Regions from separate parts of the Cellvibrio sp. PSBB023 genome, predicted to be linked through region 3. Evidence: predicted binding sites of a transcription regulator. Region 3 holds the regulator's gene; each other region holds the start of a gene.
The links. The regulator sigma-54, encoded in region 3, starts transcription at its own class of promoters, with help from an activator protein. The targets are predictions, from matches to a motif close to TGGCACANNNNTTGCNNT.
Positions count from the first base shown of each region.

Region 1: fliD (flagellar filament capping protein FliD) is a predicted target of sigma-54. The motif match lies at 2,113-2,130, and genes of this name have one in related genera.
Region 2: B0D95_RS12860 (choice-of-anchor A family protein) is a predicted target of sigma-54. The motif match lies at 2,746-2,763, and genes of this name have one in related genera.
Region 4: flgA (flagellar basal body P-ring formation chaperone FlgA) is a predicted target of sigma-54. The motif match lies at 3,999-4,016, and genes of this name have one in related genera.

Region 1 covers NZ_CP019799.1:1,026,299-1,032,309, forward strand. The annotation lists gene B0D95_RS04650 (flagellin) at 195-1,979, shown strand; gene fliD (flagellar filament capping protein FliD) at 2,240-4,306, shown strand; gene B0D95_RS04660 (cytidylyltransferase domain-containing protein) at 4,452-5,141, shown strand; gene acnB (bifunctional aconitate hydratase 2/2-methylisocitrate dehydratase) at 5,199-6,011, opposite strand, start outside.
Region 2 covers NZ_CP019799.1:2,935,463-2,941,473, forward strand. The annotation lists gene B0D95_RS12855 (methyl-accepting chemotaxis protein) at 75-1,694, shown strand; gene B0D95_RS12860 (choice-of-anchor A family protein) at 1,758-2,699, opposite strand; gene tsaA (tRNA (N6-threonylcarbamoyladenosine(37)-N6)-methyltransferase TrmO) at 3,023-3,757, shown strand; gene B0D95_RS12870 (DUF4197 domain-containing protein) at 3,776-4,498, shown strand; gene serA (phosphoglycerate dehydrogenase) at 4,712-5,941, shown strand.
Region 3 covers NZ_CP019799.1:2,114,746-2,120,756, forward strand. The annotation lists gene lptC (LPS export ABC transporter periplasmic protein LptC) at 1-346, shown strand, start outside; gene lptA (lipopolysaccharide transport periplasmic protein LptA) at 333-893, shown strand; gene lptB (LPS export ABC transporter ATP-binding protein) at 899-1,624, shown strand; gene B0D95_RS09390 (RNA polymerase factor sigma-54) at 1,778-3,430, shown strand; gene hpf (ribosome hibernation-promoting factor, HPF/YfiA family) at 3,531-3,821, shown strand; gene ptsN (PTS IIA-like nitrogen regulatory protein PtsN) at 3,893-4,342, shown strand; gene rapZ (RNase adapter RapZ) at 4,355-5,224, shown strand; gene B0D95_RS09410 (HPr family phosphocarrier protein) at 5,228-5,500, shown strand; gene yjgA (ribosome biogenesis factor YjgA) at 5,650-6,011, shown strand, end outside.
Region 4 covers NZ_CP019799.1:1,005,248-1,011,258, reverse strand. The annotation lists gene B0D95_RS04595 (flagellar hook-basal body complex protein) at 1-31, opposite strand, end outside; gene B0D95_RS04590 (flagellar hook assembly protein FlgD) at 100-804, opposite strand; gene flgC (flagellar basal body rod protein FlgC) at 823-1,272, opposite strand; gene flgB (flagellar basal body rod protein FlgB) at 1,331-1,732, opposite strand; gene B0D95_RS04575 (hypothetical protein) at 1,725-1,952, shown strand; gene B0D95_RS04570 (protein-glutamate O-methyltransferase CheR) at 2,055-2,930, opposite strand; gene B0D95_RS04565 (chemotaxis protein CheV) at 2,983-3,939, opposite strand; gene flgA (flagellar basal body P-ring formation chaperone FlgA) at 4,119-4,913, shown strand; gene flgM (flagellar biosynthesis anti-sigma factor FlgM) at 5,078-5,398, shown strand; gene B0D95_RS04550 (flagella synthesis protein FlgN) at 5,501-5,977, shown strand.

The DNA.
Region 1 (6,011 bases), 1.1 Mb from region 3:
TCTTGGCACGGTCTGTGCAAAAGCCCTCTCAGGCGACCCGTATAGAAATCCTGTTGGTATCCATTTCTTACCAGTCTTGCCACGAAGTTCTCACAAACTGAGCAATTCATTGTTGCCGCCGTTTCTGGGCTTCATCAGTCGGCTTGTCACAGCACACGCAACTGTGAACAGGAACAATCATTAGGAGATTTATTATGCCTTTAATCATTAACACCAATGTCGCTTCCTTGAATTCACAGCGTCAATTGATGAACTCTGGCAACGCGCTCGATAAAGCGACAGAGCGTTTGTCTTCTGGTCAACGTATTAACTCGGCAAAAGATGATGCCGCCGGTTTGGCGATTTCAAACCGTATGACCTCTCAAATTCGTGGCTTGGATCAAGCGATCCGCAACGCGAATGACGGCGTATCACTGGTTCAGACAGCAGAAGGTGCTTTGCAAGAAGTAACCAATATGCTGCAGCGTATTCGTGAACTCTCAATCCAGTCTGCGAACGGTATCTATAACGATGCAGACCGCAAAACCCTGGATGCTGAAGTTCAGCAGTTGAAGAAAGAAATGGATCGTATTTCTGAAACCACTTCTTTTAACGGACAGAAATTGCTGGATGGCACCTTGGGTAAAACTTTCTTGCAGGTAGGTTCGCAAGCAAATGAAACCATGGATGTCAGCATTGGTTCTTTCTCAACCACCAGTATGGGCGGTACCTCGGGTGATATCGTGGGGGAATCTGTCACTGGTGTTGGCACATCGCATGCCACTGAAATTGCTTCATTAAATGCCTTATTGGCCGGTGATCTTCTTGTGAATGGAACGGCCATCAAGCCGATTACTCCTGCCGCTGACACCTTGAATGAAGCTCTGGCAAGTATTAATAGTGATTTGAAGGGCAAGGGTGCAGAAGTTGTATCTCTGGTGCAAGTGGCGGCAGATACTGCTGGCTCTGGTGTGCTCAGATCGCCTTCTGAAACGCTGACGTTGGAGTTGAGGGATGGCAATGGTTTGACGCAAACCTATACCATTACCGGTACCAACAGCATGAAAGAGTTGGTCGCTAAGATTAATTCTGAAACGGCTATTGAGGCTACTCTGGGTGATAATGGCAAGTTGGTGCTTACCGCTCCTGGCGCATCATCATTAACCATTACTGAAACTGTGCCTGCTACAACAGCGAGTCCAACAGGGCTTACAACTGGACATCATAATTTTGCGCTTGTATTCAATGATACAAGTGCAGAAAAGCAAGGCGTCACTATTCAGGCTGGTACTACACCAGTGACTGCGGCTATCGCGGGAAGAATTAGTGATTTGGGTATTGATGTGCAGGACGCTAATGGCAACTTGCTGGGTAGTGCCGTAGATATTGCTGGCCCACCGGGTATCCTGCAAGAAGGTGATTTGCTTATTAATGGCATTGCCATTGGCAAAATCACTCTTCAGCCTGCGGTTCCCACTGCTGCAGGTACTGCTGCTGAAGCTATTCGTGTGATCAACTTGTCATCGGATAAAACAGGGGTTGTGGCCTTTGCAAATGGTACTGATGGCATCGCTTTGCGTTCTGCGAATGGTGAAGAAATATCCATTAAATATGGTGATACCGCTGTCGCTGCTGATGTATTGGCTGTAACCGGCTTTAAAGAGCGCAATGCCACCGAAGGTGTTGGCAGTGTCGCCAGTATCAAAATTGACACTTACGAAGGTGCGCAGCGCGCAATCGGCATTGTCGATAAAGCCTTGGAGCAGGTAAACGCGACTCGTGCAGATTTGGGTGCTGTGAATAACCGCCTGGATCACACCATGGCAAACCTTGCAAACGTCTCGGAAAAAACCTCTGCATCGCGCTCTCGTATTACCGATGCTGACTTTGCCGCCGAAACAGCAGCATTAAGTCGCGCTCAGGTTCTGCAGCAAGCTGCTTCTGCGATGTTGGCACAGGCGAATGCTAGACCAGAGCAGGTGTTATCACTGCTCAGATAATTGTGTCTTATGTTTTGCTAAAAAAGCCGCAGCTCTCACTGCGGCTTTTTTATGTCTCATTTTCCACTGAGGGTGCAATACTTCTTCTGTGTGAAAGAAATAAGGGAGGTATTAGTGTGTTTTTTGTGAGTATTGGCGTACTTTGTGCTGTAGTAACTGAGCGTAATATTTTTAAGAAAAAAGCGGCAAAAACGGCTAAAGTTTACCCATTGGTTGCCGCTAACATTGTATAGCGGTAATTTTAAGGTGTGGAGGCGTCTATGGTGACCAGTACATCCAGTACATCCAATGCGACAAGCAATAATGGATCTATCGGTTCCAGTATCATTGGTGCCTTGGGCTCAGGTTCAGGGATTGACAGCAATAAGCTGGCCGACCAACTGACCGAAGCGAGCAAACTGGTTCAGTCACAGAAGTTAACCAGCAAAAAGACACTTCTACAAACCCAAATTTCCGATTACGGTTTACTCCGCAGTTCACTTGCCAAACTCGAGACCGCCGCTGCCGCTTTGGGGAGCGCGGACACTTTTAATGCCAAAGCCCTGTCTGTACCTGACACCAAATTATTAGGTATCACCAAGCTCGACTCAAAAGCGGTCGCTGGTAGCTATCAATTAAAAGTACTGCAAACCGCGCAGGCACAGTCCTTGAGTTCGGGTAGTTTTAGTTCAACAAGCAGTCCGGTAGGTAAGGGTACCCTCGTTATCCGTCTAGGGGATTGGGCATCTGATGGCTCCTCATTTGGTGTGGACTCTACTAAAACGGGCGCAACCATTACGATTGATGATACCAACAATTCCCTGACGGGCTTGCGCGATGCTATCAATAAAGAAAATTTCGGTGTAACGGCCACAATTGTGAGCGATGGTGGCGGATATAAATTACTGTTAACCGCCAGTACGGGCGCTAAAAATGAGATAGAGGTTGTCGCGACCGAAGACTCTGGTTCCTTGGGGTTGGCGGCCTTTAATTTCAATGAAACATCCAAAAGCCTTGCGCAACAACAAGAAGGGCGTGATGCGCTAATTAGTATTAATGGTTTGCAAGTTAGCCGGGAATCAAACCATGTGACTGACGTTATTGATGGTCTTGAGTTTGACTTGTTTGCCAGTTCTTCCAGTGAAACCATAAACCTTATTATTTCTGAAGATAAATCCGTTGCAGAGAAAACCATTCGTGATTTTGTGGCTGCCTACAATACTTTTAAAGCGGAAACCGAATTGCTAGTTGGCTACAACCCGGAGCTGGAAGAAAACGGTAGCCTTAATAAAGATCCTCTGGCTAAAAACTTGATGCAAAATATTCGTAGTGCATTAACCAGCGCCGTTCCAGGTCTCACTGATGGTTTTGCTAATTTATCCAGCTTGGGTATTCGTACAGAAATCGATGGAACACTCAAAATTTATGAGGAAGAGAAAACCGGGTTTCGTGCAGCAATAGACGAGAATTTTGACTTTGTTCGTGATCTGTTTATCCCCAAGGCCTCATCTTCCTCTCCTGGCATTGAAGTCACCAAGTTCACTGCAAGAAGCCAGCCTGGTTCCTATGAAGTAGTGATTACCCAGCAGCCCTCAAAGGGGACCTTGACCACCACTGACCCTGTCGATCTGGCGGCTATTGGTAGCGGAACAAAAGACTACAGTTTTAGCTTTCAATTGAACGGTGTGGCATCCAATGCCATTAGTTTGCCAGATGGAAAGCAATATACATCTGGTGCTGAGCTTGCTGCGGACTTACAAAGTTTGATTAACCTTGATGCCAACCTTAAGGCGGCTAAAGCAAGCGTGTCCGTCGCATTTGAGGGGGGGAAACTGGTGTTTACCTCGGCGACTTATGGTGCGACCAGTACGGTGAACTTTACTGCGGTTAGCGCCGATATGCTGGCTGACTTTGGTCTGACTAATGGCGCTGTTGTGACCAGCGGTACTGATGTTGCCGGTACCATTGATGGTGTTGAGGCATTTGGCTCCGGCAATATTCTGCTTCCTGCGATAGGTTCCAAAGCAGAAGGTTTGAGTATGTTGGTGGAGCCGGGAACAACATCCACGACCTTGAAATTTACCCGCGGTTTTGCCGGTGGGTTAAGCAGCCTGGTAAATGAATTCCTGAAAACCTCTGGTTTGATTTCCGAGCGCGAAAAAAATATCGGTAAAGATATTGAGCGTGTAGAAAAAGACGAGGAGGCGTTAAATCGCCGCAGTGAAGCCTATCGCGCGCGGTTAATGGCGCAGTTTCAGGCAATGGAAGCCATTGTGCGCTCACTCAATACTACTGGTGGCTTTTTGGATGGTCTGGTCGACAGATTGCCATTTACCTCAAAAAACTAATCGCCGCCCTTAATCGAATAACTGGCGTTCGGCTATTTGGGTTGAACGCTTTCTTATCCCACAAACTCATCTATTCTTTATAGTGTCTGTTCTTTGGCAGCTTATGTTGCCGCTCCTAATAGCAAGCCAGAATTCTGGAGTCGCTATGTCTAGTGTATTTGCCTTAGTGCCTGCCCGTGGTGGCTCTACCGGTATTATTCAGAAAAATATTCAGCCTTTGCTGGATCAGCCATTGCTCGCTTATACCTTGAATGCAGCTCATGGATCGGGAGTGGTAGATGCTGTTTATGTGTCATCCGATGACGATCAAATTCTGGCGATGGCCCATTATTATGGTGCTGAGCGAATCAAGCGCGATCATCATTTGGCGCGGGATGACTCGCCACTGGATCCGGTGGTTGGCGAGTTTATCCATCGCATAAAACCGGCGGGCAAGGATATTGTTATCTTGCTGCAGCCCACATCGCCACTGCGCACTGCAAAACATATTGTGGAGGCGCTGGCGGAATATCGTGATTTTCCCTGTTGCCGTGGGTTGATTAGCGTGTACGAAATCAGTAATCAATATAGGCGTGCTTATGTGGGTGGTAATGAGTTTTTGCAGCTTTTAGCGGGTGAACATGCGGGCCTGATGCACCGCGAGGCTCTACCGTCACTGTACATGCCGAATGACGCCATTGCGATTTTCAAGGTGGATGATTTTTTACGGGAAGAGTCGATTCCGCACAGCCATCTGATTCCTTATTTAATGTCAGAAACAGAGAGTTTGAAAATTCACACAGAGGATGACATTAAGCGAGCGGAAGCCTATCTGCGCAATCAGGTGCAGCAATAAAAAAACCCGCTTTTAAAAGCGGGTTTTTTCGTTCAAGACATGAGTCTTGCTTTACCTTTATACAGCGACAGTTTGAATCTCTACCGCTGCAATACGCTTACCTTCGTTGGCAGCGTTTTGGTAGCTCTCAATTTCATTGAAGTTGAGGTAGCGGTAGATATCGGCAGACATGCTGTTGATCTTGCTGGCGTAACTTTGGTATTCCTCTGGGGTTGGCAGTTTGCCCAATACAGCAGCAATGGCAGCCAATTCCGCAGACGCCAAATACACGTTTGCACCTTCACCCAAGCGGTTCGGGAAATTACGGGTAGAGGTAGAAACCACAGTGGATTTTGGCGCTACACGTGCCTGGTTACCCATGCAGAGTGAGCAGCCTGGCATTTCGGTGCGGGCACCTTTCACGCCGTAGATGCTGTAGTAGCCTTCTTCCATCAACTGGTGCTCGTCCATTTTGGTGGGCGGTGCAATCCACAAACGAGTGGTCAGCTCTTCTTTGGTTGATGCCAGCAATTTACCGGCAGCACGGAAGTGGCCGATGTTGGTCATGCACGAACCGATAAACACTTCATCAATCTTCGCGCCTTGAACTTCAGACAATACTTTCACATCATCCGGGTCGTTAGGGCAGGCGAGGATTGGTTCTTTGATGTCAGCCAGGTCGATGTCGATGATCGCTGCGTATTCTGCATCGGCATCAGCTTCCATCAACTCAGGGTTGGCAATCCAGGCTTCCATTTTCTGTGCGCGACGCTCAAGGGTGCGGATATCGCCGTAACCTTGTTCGATCATCCAGCGCAGCATAGTGATGTTGGAAGTCATGTATTCAATGATGGGCGCTTTGTCTAACTTGATAGTACAGCCAGCCGCTGA
Region 2 (6,011 bases), 820 kb from region 3:
AAAGCGCGCGGCCACGCTGGCGCGTTTTGTCTCCTATACTTGAAGGACTCCAGTCATTTTGAAGGCCTTCTATCATGCTTAGTTTTTCCAGTATCCAGGGGCGCCTGCTGTTTGCCGTTGGCGCAGGCATCATCTTATTTGTGATGATCAGCGGCATCGCTATTTCACTACTCAGTAACACTATCACCGATTACAACCGCCTGATTGCAGGGTCGGTGGCGCAAGAGCGCAGCATCAACCACATGAACTTCCAATTTAAAACCCAGGTACAAGAGTGGAAAAATGTGCTGCTGCGCGGCAAAGACCCGCAAAAACTCACTCAATACTGGACCCAATTCGAAACACTGCATCGGGATATCCAACAACAAGGCGCCCGCCTGAAAGCAGATTTACAAGGCGAAAGCCGCGCTAAAGTGGAGGCCTTCCTTGCCGCACATGAAACTGCCTTTGGGCGCTACCAAATCGGATTGCAGGACTTCAAAAACGCCGGTTTTGACCCTGCGGCAGGAGACAAGGCTGTCGCAGGTATTGATCGTGAGCCGAGCAAATTACTGGAAGAATCTGCACAATTCATTAGCGCCCAGGTTGCCAGTGATACGGCAACCAATGTCGACGCCAGCAAAAGTGTCTCTTTTTGGGCCAGTGCGCTAATCCTTCTGGGCGGTATTCTGGTGGCTTTTCTGGTGCTGGTGATCCTGCGCAAAAGCCTTATTAGCCCCTTGGCAAATATCAATAATCACCTCGCTGTACTTGCCAGCGGAAACTTTCGCCAGAGCCTGCAGTTCAGTGATGGGGGAGAGTTGGGCAGCCTCGCTAAAAACATTAAGCAAGTGCAACACAGTATTGTGCAAGTCGTCACCACGGTACAAAACTCAATGCAGAAACTGGCCGATGCCTCCAACCAAATAACCCAGAGCGCGTCAGCTGTTGCGCGCTACACCGACCAGGCGCACCACTCTACCGATCAGGTGTCTGCCGCTATCACCGAGATGACCGCAACTGTGCAGGAAGTGGCAAGCAATGCCGGTGGCGCGGCTGATGCTGCACAACATGCCGACCACAATGCGCAGCAGGGCCTGAGCATCATGGGCGGCACACTCGACGCGATCAACCAGTTGAGCCAAGAGACCAATAAGGCTGGCAATGCCATGGCTCAACTTGAGGAGGATACCAACCGCATTGGCAGTGTCCTGGTGGTGATTAAAAATGTAGCCGAGCAAACCAACCTGCTCGCCCTCAACGCTGCGATTGAAGCTGCGCGCGCAGGAGAACAAGGGCGCGGTTTTGCGGTAGTGGCCGACGAGGTACGCTCACTTGCCAAACGCACGCAGGATTCCACAGCGGAGATCCAACAAATTATCGAAGCGGTACAAAAAGGCGCGCTGCATGCAGTAACCGCCATGAAATCCAGCCAAAGTAAAACAGCGGCAACACTGGAAATGGCAGGGCGTGCGGGGCAGTCGATCACCCAAATCACTCAGGCGATTACCGCGATATTAGGCATGAATATGCAAATTGCGACCGCCGCCGAGGAGCAAAGCTATACCGCCGAAGAGATCAACAAAAATATTATTCGCCTTGTAAATCTGATTGAGAGCCTGAATCAGGATGCACGCATGTCTGAGCAAATAGCACTACGATTGGATGACACCACCAAAGATCTGGAAAATCAAATCGCACACTTTGCCGTCTAGGAATCGTACCCATAAAAAAACCGACCGGGTTTGTAGCCCGGTCGGTTTTTTTATGGGCGGAATTTAGCGGCGACGCAGACGGCTTAAGCCGATCAACCCCAAACCACTCATCAGCAAAATAAGGATGGATGGCTCAGTTACCTCGGTGGTTGGCGGTGTGTAGCTCCAACTGCCTTTGTGGATTTCACCATTGCCCACATAAGACCTGGCCGCAACCGCGCCATCCAGATTGGATTTAGTGTCAATAGTGGCGTTCAGTGCAAGAATGGAACCATACCAGGAATCGCCAAAGTTCAAGGTGGTCGCCTCGTAGAAATTCCACAGCACATTGTTGAAGTTGTTGCGGAAGCTCTCGGTGCCATTCTTGGTATTACCGGCGGTAAAACTGGTGCCGGAAACATTAATGACAACATTCAGCGCCGTGGCAAAATCCATATCCAGGCTCCACTGGGGGCCAGCCAATTCATCAGCGGTGATGTTAAACACGACCAAATCAGTTGCGCTGCCGGTGTAGCTGAACTTCTTGTTGTTCATATCACCAATCAATGCCGTGTTATCCGATGTGCTCAACCCTTTGTAGTAAGCGGATTCCGCTTGCAACTGGGATAATAAAACTGCCCTTTCTGCCGTTAATGAATTATCGGTTACTTTTTTCACGCAGCCGTCAGGCGTCAACCCGGCGCCGTTACAAATATTGGTCGGACCGGAAAAGTTGCCTTGGTAGGCGAGATAACCGCGATCGATATGGGTGCCGTTATTGCTTTTAAAGTTACCGACAACCTTGACCGTATCGGCGGTGGAATTAGCCGGTTCCTTTTGCGCAAAAATAGAGGCGTTAACAACGTCGCCACCAATAAAGGCCTTGCCTTCAATGTGGCCGCTGCCGCCAGACACATTCAAATCGCCAAACAGAATCAGATTGTAGTCGTTCAATGGGCCAGCGCTGGCGAGCGATGAGAGGCTTCCAACAAGAGCGATAGCCAGAAATTTGGAGTAAAAAGCCATATAAAACCCTTTTGTAGTAATGTCGGACTCTAGAACTGACTCCGGTAAAGCACATTCCATGCCCGTTTTATTTTTCCCTTTAGCATCAATAATTCACCCATTTTTGTGTGATGCACCTCACAATAAGCTGTCAATTTTACCGACACCCATAAATTGACAGCGAAAGACAATATGTTGACGATAGCGCCACGCAATCACTTATCGCCCTGCGACCTATGCAGTAGAGCACCTGTCACCACCCACCTCGATTGCAAATAAAGGTTGAGCTGCCACGCACTTTTGCCTAGCCTTGGCAGCCTGTTTCACTCCCGCGCGATTCCGTTATGGATTTTTCCTTTCCCGCCATCGGCATAGTTCACTCCTGCTTTAAGGAGAAATTTGGCATACCGCGCCAACCGGGCTTGGCGCCACTGGCCAGGGCTGAAATAGAACTGCTGCCACCTTATGATGATCCGGACGCGTTTGATGGCCTGGAAGGCACCAGTCACCTGTGGATTCAGTTTGTGTTTCACGCCAACAAGTCCACCAATAAACGCGATAGCTGGAAACCCAAAGTCAAACCGCCACGTTTAGGCGGCAACAAAAGCCTGGGAGTTTTTGCCACCCGCTCCCCTACTCGTCCGGCGCCTATCGGCCTATCGGTAGTGCGTTATGAGGGACTGCAACAGCGCGACGGAAAATTGTTTGTTGCCATCAGCGGGGTGGATCTGCTGGAGGGCACGCCGGTATTGGATATCAAACCCTATGTGCCCTATGTGGATTGCGTAACCCATGCCCACAACCATTTTGCCGCCCAGCCACCGGCGGCGATTGCGGTGGAGATACCGGCAGACCTTGCAGCTATCTGTTGCGATTACCAGCAAACAACAGGCATTGATCTCGCGGGCTTAATCACCCAGGTATTGCAACAAGATCCACGCCCTCAGTACCAACAACCAGAGCCTGAGCGAGTGTATGGCATGAAACTGCTGGATCTGGATGTGCGTTGGCGCTACCGCACCGACTGCCACCCCCATCGAATTCACTTATCCGCCCTCTTACCGGGCGATATTGTTTAAACCACCGAGGAACACACTATGAACTTTGCTCGCACTTGCTTGTTATTAATGCCACTGAGCCTTGTCGCCTGTAACGCCACCCTGCCACAAATGGCCGAGACAGGTGCCGCAGTGGCCAGCGCTGCGGGTTATAACAACCAGGCACAACTCATTCGCGGCATCAAGGAAGCACTGGAGCTGGGCAGCAGCCGCGCCGCCAGCAGCCTGTCAGCCACGGGCGGCTATGCCAATAGTTCGCTCTATCGCATCGAGTTACCGGCAAACTTGCAGCCAATCGCTGGCACTTTGCGCCAAATGGGACTGGGTAGCCAACTGGATCGCGTAGAAGGATTAATGAACCAGGGCGCGGAAAAAGCTGCCGTGGAGGCTCAGGCAGTGTTTATCGATGCCGTACGCAATATGAGCGTCACCGACGCACTGGGCATTATTCGCGGCTCCAACACCGCCGCCACCGATTACTTCCGCACCCAAACCGAAGCCAGCTTGCGCCAGCGTTATCTGCCCATCATCAAGCAAAACTTGCAGCAAATCGGCTTCTATAACCAGTATCAGCAGTTGCTGGGCACTTACAACATGCTGCCACTGGCCAACAAGCCCAGCCTGGACCTTGAGCAGCATGTACTGACCATGGCGCTCGATGGCCTGTTCAAACAAGTCGCTGTGGAGGAGCAACTCATCCGCAAAGATCCGGTAGGGCGCGGCAGCCAGATTATTGGCTCGGTGTTTAACGCCACCAAATAATGGCAATCACTTCCGTATTGCCCTGAATATTCCCGTCAAAAACACCCGGTGGCCGCTGTGCCACCTTCGGTTTTAAGTGGCGCAGTGGTATGATGCGCGCCTTTTTCAGCCTGTCGGCACCTGCAACCGACCCTTTCGTCTCCCGTTTGATGCCCTAGCTCCGCGAGACGCGCTGCACGCCTTTCTCACTTTAAAACTTTAGGAGTTGTTCCCATGAGCAAGACCTCGTTAGACAAAAGCAAGATCAAGTTTCTGCTGCTGGAAGGCGTGCACCAATCGGCGGTGGATACCCTCAATGAGCAGGGCTACACCAATATCGAGTACCTGAAAACCGCGCTGGGCGAGGATGAGCTGATCGCGAAGATTCAGGATGCTCACTTCGTCGGCCTGCGTTCGCGCACCCAACTGACCCGCCGCGTATTTGAAAATGCGCCCAAGCTGATCGCCGCTGGCTGTTTCTGCATTGGCACCAATCAGGTGGATTTGAAAGCAGCGCAAGAACACGGCGTGGCAGTATTCAATGCGCCCTACTCCAACACTCGCTCGGTGGCCGAACTGGTTATCGCCGAAGCGATTTTGTTGCTGCGCAATATTCCACAAAAAAATGCGGTCTGCCATCGCGGCGGTTGGGATAAATCCGCTGTGGGTTCTTTTGAAATTCGCGGCAAAACCCTGGGCCTGATTGGCTACGGCTCCATCGGCAGCCAAACCTCGGTGCTGGCGGAATCGCTGGGCATGAACGTGCAGTTCTACGATGTCATCACCAAACTGCCACTGGGCAATGCCACCCAAATTCGCAACCTGGATGACCTGCTCGCCACGTCTGACATCATCAGCCTGCACGTACCTGAAACCCAATCCACACAAATGATGATTGGCGCACGCGAAATTGGCTTGATGAAAAAAGGCGCCATCCTGATCAACGCCTCACGCGGGACTGTTGTTAACATCGATGCTCTGGCCGATGCGATTAAAGCAGGCAACCTGTCCGGCGCTGCCATCGACGTATTCCCCGAAGAACCCAAGGCAAATGGCGATGAATTCATCAGCCCCTTGCGCGGCTTGGACAATGTCATCCTGACCCCGCACATCGGTGGTTCCACCATGGAAGCGCAGGCAAACATTGGTATCGAAGTGGCCGAAAAACTGATCAAATACTCAGACAACGGCACCACCACCAGCTCGGTCAACTTCCCCGAAGTTGCCTTGCCAGGTCACCCGGACGCACATCGCTTGTTGCACGTGCACGCCAACGTTCCCGGCGTGCTCTCCAAGATCAACAAGATTTTCTCCGACAACCACATCAATATCGCCTCGCAATATCTGCAAACTAACGACAAGGTTGGCTACGTAGTGGTGGATATCAACTCCCCCTACGACGAAGTGGCACTGGAGCAACTGAAAAATATTGAAGGCACCATCCGCTGCAGAGTACTGTTTTAATTGCAGCGCCGCGGTGATTGGATTAGGTAATCACCGCATAAAAAAACGCCGCCCCCATGGCAATGGGTGC
Region 3 (6,011 bases):
GGAAGACTATACCCACATAGAACAACCCGTGATGCTATTCCTTGATGTCGATGGCGGTGCTCCCTGGCAGGTTACTGCCAATACCGGGCGCAGCGAATCCAATGGCCACTTGATTCGTTTGCTCGACGATGTATTGATTCAGCAACAAACCCACAGCAATGGTTTGGTTCGCATCACCACTACCGAACTTAACTTGCACACCAATACACAATTCGCGCAAACCGACAAAGCTGTTAACATGCGCAGCGCAAAAGGCCAGATGGATGCAATAGGAATGGAAGCCGATCTGGCAAAAAGTTGGCTGACGTTAAAGTCACAGGTTAAGGCTGCTTATGAACCACGCTAAAATTCCGCTCAACATATTTCCCCTACTTATCAGCCTGTTATGTGCCAGCACAGCGTGGGCATTGCCCACCGACAAACATGAAACCATTCGGGGCTCTGCTGATAACCTGACCGTCGACCAGAAAAATGGTGTGGCCACCTACACCGGCTCTGTTGAGATTCGCCAAGGCTCACTCATCATTAATGCCGACTCCATTATTATTCACACCAATGCCGAAGGTGGTGTGGAAAAAATGATCGCCACAGGTAGCCCGGCAAAATTCAAGCAGCAACCCGATGCTGAACAGGGGATTGTAACGGCGGCAGCCAAGCAAATTACCTACACCCCCAACAATGAACACCTGCTATTAATAGAGGATGCATCCGTTGAGCAAAATGGCGCCGTCATGAGCGGCCCCCACATAGATTACGATTTAGTGAAAGAAGTCATGAAGGCAGAAGGCGGCAGCATTAAAGGTGAAGGGCAGCGAATTGAAATTGTTATCCCCCCAAAAACTGCCAGACCAGCAGAGCCACAAGCTTCCTCATCCACTGCCACCGATAACTGATTCCTATGCCTAGTTTGCACGCACGCCACCTCGCCAAAAGCTACAAAAAACGCAAAGTCGTTATCGATGTATCAATCACCGTAGAAAGCGGTCACATTGTTGGCTTACTGGGCCCTAACGGCGCCGGAAAAACCACCTGCTTTTATATGATTGCCGGTCTGGTACCAGCGGACAATGGCAGCGTACTGATTGATGATCGCGATATTACCCAACTCCCCATCCATGGCCGCGCCCGCGCCGGAATTGGTTATTTGCCGCAGGAAGCTTCTATTTTTCGCAAACTCACCGTCGCCGATAACATTATGGCGATCCTCGAGACCCGCAAAGACCTGAGCCGCGAAACACGCCTTGAAAAACTGGAGGCACTACTCAATGAGTTTCATATCACCCACATTCGCGATAGCTTGGGCATGGCCCTCTCTGGCGGTGAACGCCGTCGCGTAGAAATTGCGCGCGCGCTGGCAACTGACCCCAAGTTCATCCTGCTTGATGAACCCTTCGCCGGGGTAGACCCCATTTCCGTAAATGACATCAAAGAGATTGTCCGACACCTCAAAGACCGCGGCATCGGCGTATTGATTACGGATCACAATGTGCGTGAAACCCTGGATATCTGCGAAACCGCCTACATAGTCAGCGAAGGTCATATTATTGCGGAGGGCGATGCTGATACTGTCCTCAGCAATAGCAAAGTCCGCGAGGTTTACCTGGGCGAACACTTCCGGCTGTGATGAAATCCCACCAACAAACAGCTTGACATTTAAGTTTCTTTATACTCTAGGCATAAAGCTTGCTTACAGATGTTGCTTGCGGCGCAAACCCTGACTAAACTCCACCTAACAGATGTTTTCCATCCCGCGTTATAAGGGTTTGTTGCTACAACAATGAAACAATCTCTCCAGCTTAAACTCGGCCAACAGCTGACAATGACCCCCCAATTGCAACAGGCAATTCGCCTTCTGCAACTGTCCACACTGGATCTACAACAGGAGATTCAGGAAGCCCTCGAATCCAACCCGATGCTTGAAGTTGAAGAGAGCTTTGACTCATCAGCCAGCAGCACCGATTACGAAGGCAGCGAACAAGACAAGATTGACTACACCCGCCAACAGGAAATTGCCGCTGAATCCGGCACCGACAATAGCGCGGACTTTAGCGCAAGCGATAACTTCTCCTCAGCGACCAGCGACAACTTCAACGAGCCCGGCTATAGCGAAACCGAAAGCTTTGGTGACAGCGAAGGCTTTACTGATGGGGAATCCTTTGGCGATAACGATGTCTATGGTGAAGGTGAGAGTTTTAGTGCCGACAGCGGCGACTGGAGCGATTCAATCCCCAGCGACCTGCCTGTAGACACCAGTTGGGACGATGTTTACCAAACCTCATCCACCGGAAATTCCAGCAATTACGACAACGAAGACAGTGACTTTGAAAGCCGTCGCGCAGTAACCGATTCACTCTACGATCACCTGATGTGGCAACTCAACCTGACACCCATGTCTGATCGCGACCGGGTTCTGGCTATGGCGATCATCGACGCAGTTGAGCCCAGCGGCATGCTTTCCATCACCCTTGAAGAAATATTTGAAGGCATGCGCGGTGATTTTGAAGAGCTGGAGCTGGATGAAGTTGAGGCCGTTCAACACCGCTTACAGCAGTTTGATCCCTGTGGCGTTTGCAGCCAGAATCTCTCGGAATGTTTATTGGTGCAACTGCAGCAATTCGACCCGAAAACACCTTTTTTGGATTCAGCAAAGCTGATCGCCAAACAGTATTTGCCCTTGCTGGGAAGCCGCGACTACCGTCAATTAATGCGGCGTACCAAATTGAAAGAGGCGGAATTAAGTCAGGCAATCGCTCTTATTCAAAGCCTGAACCCGCGCCCGGGCGATATTATCGCCAGTGGTGATACCGAATATGTAGTACCGGATGTATTTGTAGAAAAACGCGATGGCCGCTGGATTGTTGAACTGAACCCGGAGATAGCACCACGCCTGCGGATCAATTCCAACTACGCTTCCATGGTGAAGCGTGCCGATTCAAGTAGCGATAACACGTTTCTCAAAGATAACCTGCAAGAAGCCCGCTGGTTCCTGAAAAGTTTGCAGAGCCGCAATGAAACCCTACTCAAAGTAGCAAGCTGTATTGTGGAAAAACAACGTGGCTTTCTTGATTACGGCCCCGAGGCGATGAAACCACTGGTGCTGCACGATATTGCAGAAATTGTAGAGATGCACGAATCCACTATCTCGCGCGTGACTACCCAGAAATACATGCATACCCCACAGGGAATCTTCGAGCTGAAGTATTTTTTCTCCAGCCACGTGAGTACTGACAGTGGTGGCGAATGTTCCTCAACGGCAATTCGCGCCATCATCAAAAAATTGGTGAGCGCCGAGAACCCCAAAAAACCGTTGAGTGACAGCAAGATTACCGACCTGCTCGCCGAGCAGGGAATACAAGTAGCTCGTCGGACCATTGCGAAATATCGCGAATCGCTGAATATTCCGCCCTCCAACGAGCGTAAAACAATTTAATTCCTAGCCCTATAAATACGAAATTCGGAAGAAAAATCATGGATGAGCTGTTGGGTTGTGGTAACCACAACCATTTTGTTTCTATCGAGAGGAAGTATCTATGCAAATAAATATCAGTGGTCATCATCTGGAAGTTACCGATTCGCTAAGAGACTATGTCAGTAGCAAAATCGAGCGCTTAAGCCACCACCACGATCGCATTACCAGTACGCATGTCATCCTCTCTGTCGATAAATTAATTCAAAAAGCAGAAGCCACTATTCATGTCAGCGGTAAAGATTTATTTGCCGATGCTACCCATGAGGACTTGTATGCTGCGATTGATTCTCTGGCCGATAAATTGGATCGCCAACTGATTAAACACAAAGAGAAGATGCGCAGCCATCGTTAACCCACGCTATGCAGCGGCCCCAGTGGCCCGCTGCATTCAACATTGTGAGATTCCTGGTAATCACCCTAGCCATGCAAATTCAAACTCTTATCAGCCCTGGCCGCACGCTGTGTGGTATCGAAGGCGGCAGTAAAAAACGCGCCCTGGAACTATTGGCAAACGCCATTGCACAGGATGTCCCCGGTATTGATGCGGACGACTTGTTTCGCCGCCTGATTGGCCGCGAGCGCCTTGGCTCAACCGGTATTGGCCACGGTATTGCCATTCCCCATTGCCGGGTAGAGAACTGCAGCGGCACTATAGGCGCACTGATCACCTTGGTAGACCCGATAGACTTTGACGCCATAGATTCACAACCCGTTGATATTCTGTTTGCCATGCTGGTTCCCGAAGACGCGCATGACGAACACCTGCAAACACTTGCCGCGTTGGCGGGTGCACTCAACAATGCCGACTATCGCCAGCGCTTGCGCAATGCCGATAGCGATGCAGCGCTTTATCAAGCAGCGATAACCCCCTGACAGGTTAATAACATGCATCTGGTGATTGTGAGTGGGCTCTCGGGTTCAGGAAAAAGTACAGCGCTTCACGTCCTTGAGGATGTGGGGTTTAACTGTATTGATAACCTGCCAGTCAGCCTACTGCCTGCACTGGTGGCACAAATACAAATTCACAAGAATGATCAGCAGCGTTTTGCAATCGGCATTGATGTGCGCAATGCCTGGCAAGACCTGAGCATATTTCCGCAGATGATCAGCACGCTGAAAGAGGCTCACCTCCCCTTTCAGACCTTGTTTCTGGATTCACAACCCGCTGTACTGATCCAGCGCTTTAGCGAAACGCGCCGCAAGCACCCACTATCGGATAAGCATACTAGCCTTGAAGAATCCATCTCCGCTGAACAGCATCTGCTGGAGCCTATTCGCGACTGTGCCGATCAGGTGATTGATACCAGTCATCTGAATTTGCATGAATTGCGCGATCTGGTGAAAGAGCGGGTGGTAGGCCGTAGTGAATCCACCATGGCAATCCTGTTTGAATCCTTTGGCTTTAAACACGGTGTGCCCGTGAATGCCGACCTGGTATTTGATGCACGCTGCCTGCCCAATCCTCACTGGAAGCCCAATCTGCGCCCGCAGACGGGTCAAGATCAGGAAGTGATTGAGTTTCTGGAAGAGCAAGTTACAGTCAAGGAAATGTATGATGACATTGAACATTATCTGACGCGTTGGTTGCCGCGCTATCAAGCGAACAACCGCAGCTATATTACGATTGCTATAGGCTGTACGGGCGGGCAACACCGCTCGGTGTATCTGGCAGAACGCCTGCAGCGTCATTTCAATCAGAGTTTTAGCGATGTGCAGGTGCGCCATCGCGATATCAACAAACACAAAAAACACTAAACCATGCCAATCGAAACGCTCGACATCATTAACAAGCGTGGGCTTCACGCGCGCGCCGCCGCCAAGTTTGCCACCCTGGCTAACCAATTTCAGGCCAGCGTTCAGGCTCGTGTCGGTGAAGGCCTTTGGGCTGATGCCAAAAGTGTCATGTCATTAATGCTGCTTGCCGCCAGTTGTGGCAGCCGTTTGGAAGTCAGCACTGAAGGTGCTGATGCCGATGCCGCGATGAATGCCATCAAGACACTGATTGCCGATCGCTTTGATGAAGGCGAATAAATACTCTATTGTTAAGCCAAAGCGGTTGTAGCTACCGCCGTTGTGCACTAAGCTGCGCGACCTTTTACCCTATTTCCCTTTCTGTCGGTAATACGCTCCCTGGATACGTAAAACTGATGGCGACTCCTTGAGCAAAAACAGATATTCCTATGGTTTACAACTACGACGACATCAATCCCGATGACTACATCCTCAGCAAATCGCAAGTAAAACGCGATATGCACGCCCTGCAGGCACTGGGTGAGAGTCTCATCGATATGAATGAAAAGCAGCTCGCCAGCATCCCACTGAGCGAAGAAATGCTCGATGCGATCTACATCGCCCGCAAACTACCACCGAAAGAAGCTCGCCGCCGTCAGGTTCAATATATTGGCCGCTTGATGCGCGAAGGCAATCATGAGGAGATCAAAGCGGCAGTAGAGAAAATGCAAAACCGCAGCGATCAATACGTGCATCGTCAACACCAGATTGAGCGCTACCGCGACCTGTTAATTGAAGGTGATAAGCAGAT
Region 4 (6,011 bases), 1.1 Mb from region 3:
GAATTCCGCTTAACGCTGTATTAAAAGACATAGTACACCTCGCCCAGGGTTAATCAATTTTGATGTTCAGATAAACACTCATATTCACATCAAAAACTGTTAGTTAAATTGTTTTACTTTATCGGCTTCTACTGCGCCAATACCGGCAAGATTCAGAATTAATTTGCCATTCTCACCAATGGTTACACTATTCACATTCGCACTGAGCGAGGTATTCAAGGTTTCAGCTTTACCATTTTGAGTGGCGGTAATTTCAAACTTGTATTGGCCCGTGATTGCCGCATCATCGCCCGCCTCCCAATCCAACAACTTGCCATTCACTTCAAGGTTTTGGCCATCCCAACGGAATACCGTCTCACCGGCTGGCACTTCGCCCACAGGAATTGTTTGTATCAAGGCACCAGCATTGTCGTAAATTCTCATGGTCATGTCTTTTGCCGGGTAGGTAAGCTCTGTACTACCCGCGACTATGCCTCCAGAGACCAAGGTACTTTTGTCTGACTCTACGCTGACACTGCGCCCGACAAGGGAGGACGCCTGAAGCGCATTGTTTGACATAAAACTGTTAAAACTTTTATTCAAACGCTCCAACCCTTCAACCGAACTGAACTGCGCCAATTGCGCTACAAACTCGGTATTGTCCTGCGGACTCAGTGGGTTTTGATTGTTCATCTGCGTGATCATCAATTCCAAAAATGCAGCCTGCCCCAATTCATTGGTGGTCTTATTGGCTTCCTGCTTTTTGGTAATGCTCAGGTTGTCGGTAACGCTGGAGCTGCTGGTTGAACTACCTACAGTTGACATAAATTTCTCCCTCGCTAATTACTGACCAAGCGTCAGCACACGCTGAACCATTTGTTTTGCTGAATTCATGACTTCAACATTCATTTGAAATGAGCGAGATGCAGCAATCATGTTCGCCATTTCTTCAACCGGATTGACGTTAGGATAAAACACATAACCTTCCGCATCGGCCTTGGGGTGACCTGGCTCATAACGACGCTGTAAAGGCGCATCACTTTCTACAATTCCCAATACCTGAACACCAGCAGCGGCATCCACTTCGTTATCGCTATATGCACCTTCGGTGACACTGGCACGCATCGCTTCTTGTTGGATAGCAGCAAATACTGGCTGGCGGCTGCGATACACTTCGTTAACACTGGAACTGGCCGACTGCGCATTTGCCAGGTTGCTGGCGGTGGTATTCAAACGCAAACTTTGTGCGTTCATCCCTGTGCCTGCGATATCAAAAATATTTCCAAGTGCCATAGCTTCACCTATTCATTTATTGACGTTATCACCGCAAGGGATAACGCTTCAGCTGGATTTATTCGCCGCGAATCGCGCTGCGTAAACCAGTGAACTTACTATTTAAAAACTGAAAACTGGATTGAAAGGCCAGCGCATTTTTCATGTATTCCGCGTGTTCGATTTGATCTTCAACCGTATTGCCATCAATAGATGGTTGTTGCGGCGTGCGGTACAAGGTGTCCGCCTCATTGGTGGCAAATGCACTGCCGTCGATATGGGCCGACTGGGTGGTGGACAAATGAAATCCGTTATTTGCTGTCATTTTCTGATTAAGCGCTTGCTTGAAGTCGATATCCTTGGCTTTGAAGTTAGGGGTATCAACGTTGGCGAGGTTATTCGCTAGCACAGCCGCACGCTCTGAGCGAAACCGCAGTGCAGACTCATGAATGCCGAGTGCTTTATCGAAAGAGATGGACATAATGGTTTCACCTGTCCGACGCATCGCGCCGGGAAAAACTATTGCGGTAGGCAACAAGGGTTCTATTGCCACAGTTATTGACGATAAAGCAATGGCTGTGCCAAGCGCACAAAAAGCAGATAACACCTTGTTTTATTTATATTTTTTATTTTTAGTCGGGTGTGGATTCAGAAGCGGCAACAAGAAAGCGGCAAAGCTTTTCCGCCCACAGGGGGAATAAGTAAACGGAACGGCAAGCAGGCGGCGAATGGCAGTAGAAAAAAAACTAAAAACTCCCCGAACACGAAGGAGCTTGAAAGAAGGTTAGATAGAGGAGAAGACGTTAAATCGCCTTATAGAGAATGCCAGGCTCGCAGCGAACCATATCAAACAAGTCTGCGACTCCCGCAAGCCCTTCCGATGACCCGAGGAACAATATGCCCTGCGGCTTCAAGGATGCATGGATTTTTTGCAGAATCTGACGCTTGAGATCCGCATTAAAATAAATCAACACATTGCGACAAAACACTATGTCAAACTTACCCAAAGCCGCATAGGAATCCATCAAGTTAAGCGAACGAAAATCGATACGCTCTTTAACAAAAGGCTTTACCTTCCACAGCACCGGTGTCGGATTATCGAAGTATCGCTCAAGGCGTTCAGACGACAGACCTCTCATCACCGACAGCTTGTCATATTCCCCGCTACGCGCTTGATCCAACACAGTGGAGGACAAATCGGTCGCGACAACCTGTACAGGGCGCGCCAAATTCCCCATATTTTGACGCTTGTACTCTTCAACCATCATGCTAATGGAATATGGTTCCTGACCGGAAGAACAAGCCGCAGACCAAATTCGCACCGGACCAAACATGCGGTTATTACCGGCCATCAACTGGGGCAGGAGCACATTTTTTAAATGATCATAAGGATAGTTATCACGAAACCAAAACGTTTCATTGGTCGTCATGGAATCGATAACCTGATCCTTTAACTTGCGGTTAAAACCCTGCTTCAGGCTTTTAACCAATTCACCAAAGGACGCGATATTGTTCTCTTCCAGGATACGCCTGATGCGGTTGGTCACCAGGTATTGCTTGTTATCTCCCAACGAAATACCGCAAGCCTCCTCAAGAAACTGGCGAAATTGGTCAAAGTCAGCTTGGTTGAGGTTATCGCCACCGAGCGGCTTGGAAAAAGGGGTTGGCTTATTACTCATAGACTCTCAATAAAAACAATTGCTGCCGCACAATTGCGACAGCAATACAAACTCACACCTCTTCAGGCGGCAACAAACTTTCGCCCGTCATCGACAACACCCGATCATTTACCCGTTTTGCCAACTCATCAGGATGGAATTTAGCAAGGAAATCATCTGCTCCCACCTTGCGCACCATCGCTTCATTGAACACACCACTCAGTGAGGTATGTAAAATAATGTGGAGATTTTTCAACTGCGGATGATTCCGCACTTCTGCGGTAAAGGTGTACCCATCCATCTCGGGCATTTCAATATCGCAAATGATCATAATCAGTTCAGCGTAGGGATCTTTACCGGCTTTAATCAGATCCAGCAGATAATTAAAGCCCTCTGCCCCGTCTTTTTTCAGGGTGGTTTTGATGCCCATCCCTTCAATAACACGCTGTATCTGCTTGCGAGCGATGGTTGAGTCATCAATGATCAGGACATGCTTCTGCACTACGCGATCAGCAATACCGTCCTCAATCACGCCGGCACTCACCTCTTCGCGCGCAGGCGATACCTCAGCCAGAATTTTTTCCACATCGATAATTTCAACCAACTGCCCATCCACCTGGGTGACTGCCGTCAGGTAATGCTCTTTACCTGCACCTTTAGGCGGTGGATGTATATCCCCCCAGTTCATATTGACGATGCGCTCCACAGAGCGAACCAGAAAACCCTGGGCCGTGCGATTGTATTCGGTAATGATAACAAAACAGCTTTCTATATCGGGCAATTCACGGCGCCCTATGGCCAGATTCATGTCCATAATCGGTAAGGTGCCACCACGGATATGTGCAACACCACGAACAACCGAGCTGCGGCCAGGAATTGCATTCAACTGTGGACACTGAAGCACTTCTTTCACCTTGAACACATTAATGCCGTACAACTGTTGACCACCCAGGCGAAACAGCAATAGTTCAAGACGATTTTGGCCAACCAGTTGTGTGCGCTGATTGACACTATCCATTACCCCAGCCATGCAATTACCTCATTGATTGAAAAGTCAGCAAAGACATCACTTACAAGAACTGCAGCGTGCGGCACAGTATTTGCTTTATGTCATTTAAGAAGCTTAGCGGCAAAAAAGTGTCAGACTTTAGTCGTTAATTTAATAGAGCGAGTGACACTCGGTTCTTACCCTTGAGGATAGGCCAAAATATGGAACTTCCTAGTTTTTGCAGCAATTTCTTACGGAAATTTTTACCGAGCATCCCCGCCAACAGGGCGCTCGCGCAAAAACGCACCCACAATTCAGCCGCAGGGGTTAAATATCTGGCTGGCGCCCTTTTCATCGCGTTACCCAGCATGACCGCTAACGCACAAATCTACTCGCCTCTGGCACTGAAACAAGATGTTGCCAATTTTTTGGCGACGCATTATGCCCAAGAGCCCCATGAACGACTGGACATTAAGGTTGGCAACCTTGATAGCCGCCTGCGGCTTGAGGCCTGTGCGGAACCGCTGCATTTCAACCTGCAAGACTCAACAGGCCTTGGCGGTAGCATTAGCGTCCAAACACGCTGCCCAACACCGCAAGGCTGGGCAGTCCATGTCCCTGCACAGGTCATGATTTACCGGCAAATCCCCGTTGCAGCACGCACTATTGCACGCGGTGAACATATAAATGATAGCCATCTAGCCAACACCCTGACCAATGTCAGCAGCATCAGGCAAGGCTATGCCTTGGACAGGGAGCAAATACTCGGTAAAGAGGCAAAGCGAAATATAGGGCAAGGCGAGGCATTCAAAACCAGCTCATTGGACGCCCCCACCGCGATCAAGCGCGGCGAGATAGTCACATTACAAGCACAGGCTGGCGCTATCAAAGTGGTCAGCTCAGGCGTTGCATTGGCAGATGGTCGGCTTGGCCAGAAAATCAGGGTGCGCAATAGCTCATCAGATCGCATTGTCACGGGAGTCGTTTTAAATCAAGGGCTTGTACAAACCTTATAGGCCTGGGTTTTTTAAAAAATGTTGCTAAAGTTAATCCGGCCTTGGCCGATATCCTTAACAGGAGAACCTTAAACCGGGACTCCCAAATGTCACGACATAGCAACCGCGACTTTTAGATTAACAGTCATCCGGCATACAGGCCCGATGATACCAAGGGGAAAAACATGATTCTTAACACCAACAACTCGCTTGACTCGGTCAATGCCAAGGGCGCTCGTAGCAAACCTGCTGCACCTGCCACGGCAGATGCCAAAACTACCGAGACAAAATCATCGCCACCGGCCGCCCAAACGGCAAGCGACCAGGTTGTATTGAGCCAGGAGGCGCAAACACTCGGCAGGCTACAAAGCAAGATCAATAGCGCACCAGATGTAAACCTTGAAAAGGTTGCAGAAATTCGTCGCGCTATTGCAGAAGGACGCTTTGAAATAAACCCGGAACGTATCGCAGAGAATATGCTCAAGCAAAACGATCTGCTCGGCTAAACCCAATGCAAACGCAAGTACGCGCCTCCCCTGCGCCATCTTGTGATTTGCGTTGATTTATTACCCGCCCACCTTTTAGGGCCTATTAAAAAAGAGGTTGCTATGTCTCTTGATATCACACTACTGCGCCAAATGCTTGCGCAGGACTCCGCTGCAATTCAACAATTAAAGCAACTGTTAATTGATGAGCGCGAACAACTGGCACAACGCAAGCAGGATCAACTGGCCATTATCGCCGAGCAAAAAACTACCCTCGTAAACCAGCTCGGCCATAACAGCAAACAGCGCCAGAAAGTGCTCAATGCGCTGAACCTGCCCGCCAATGCAGAAGGATGGGATCTTTTTCTCCAACGCAATACGGCCACTTTGCCACTGCGCGAAGACTGGCAGCGCCTGATTGGCGAGTTTGAAGAATGCCAGGAACTGAATGACATTAATGGCAAAATGATTGCCCGCTCCCAACAAACCCTGAATCACCTGCTCAACCTCTTACGCGGCAAAGTTGCAACAGCCTCACTCTATACCGCACAAGGTCTCAAAACCGAGCAAACCTCCTCCTTCACTGTCGCGAAGGCTTAATCCGCAAAACAGCTTCCCCGGCCTGCGCGCGCAC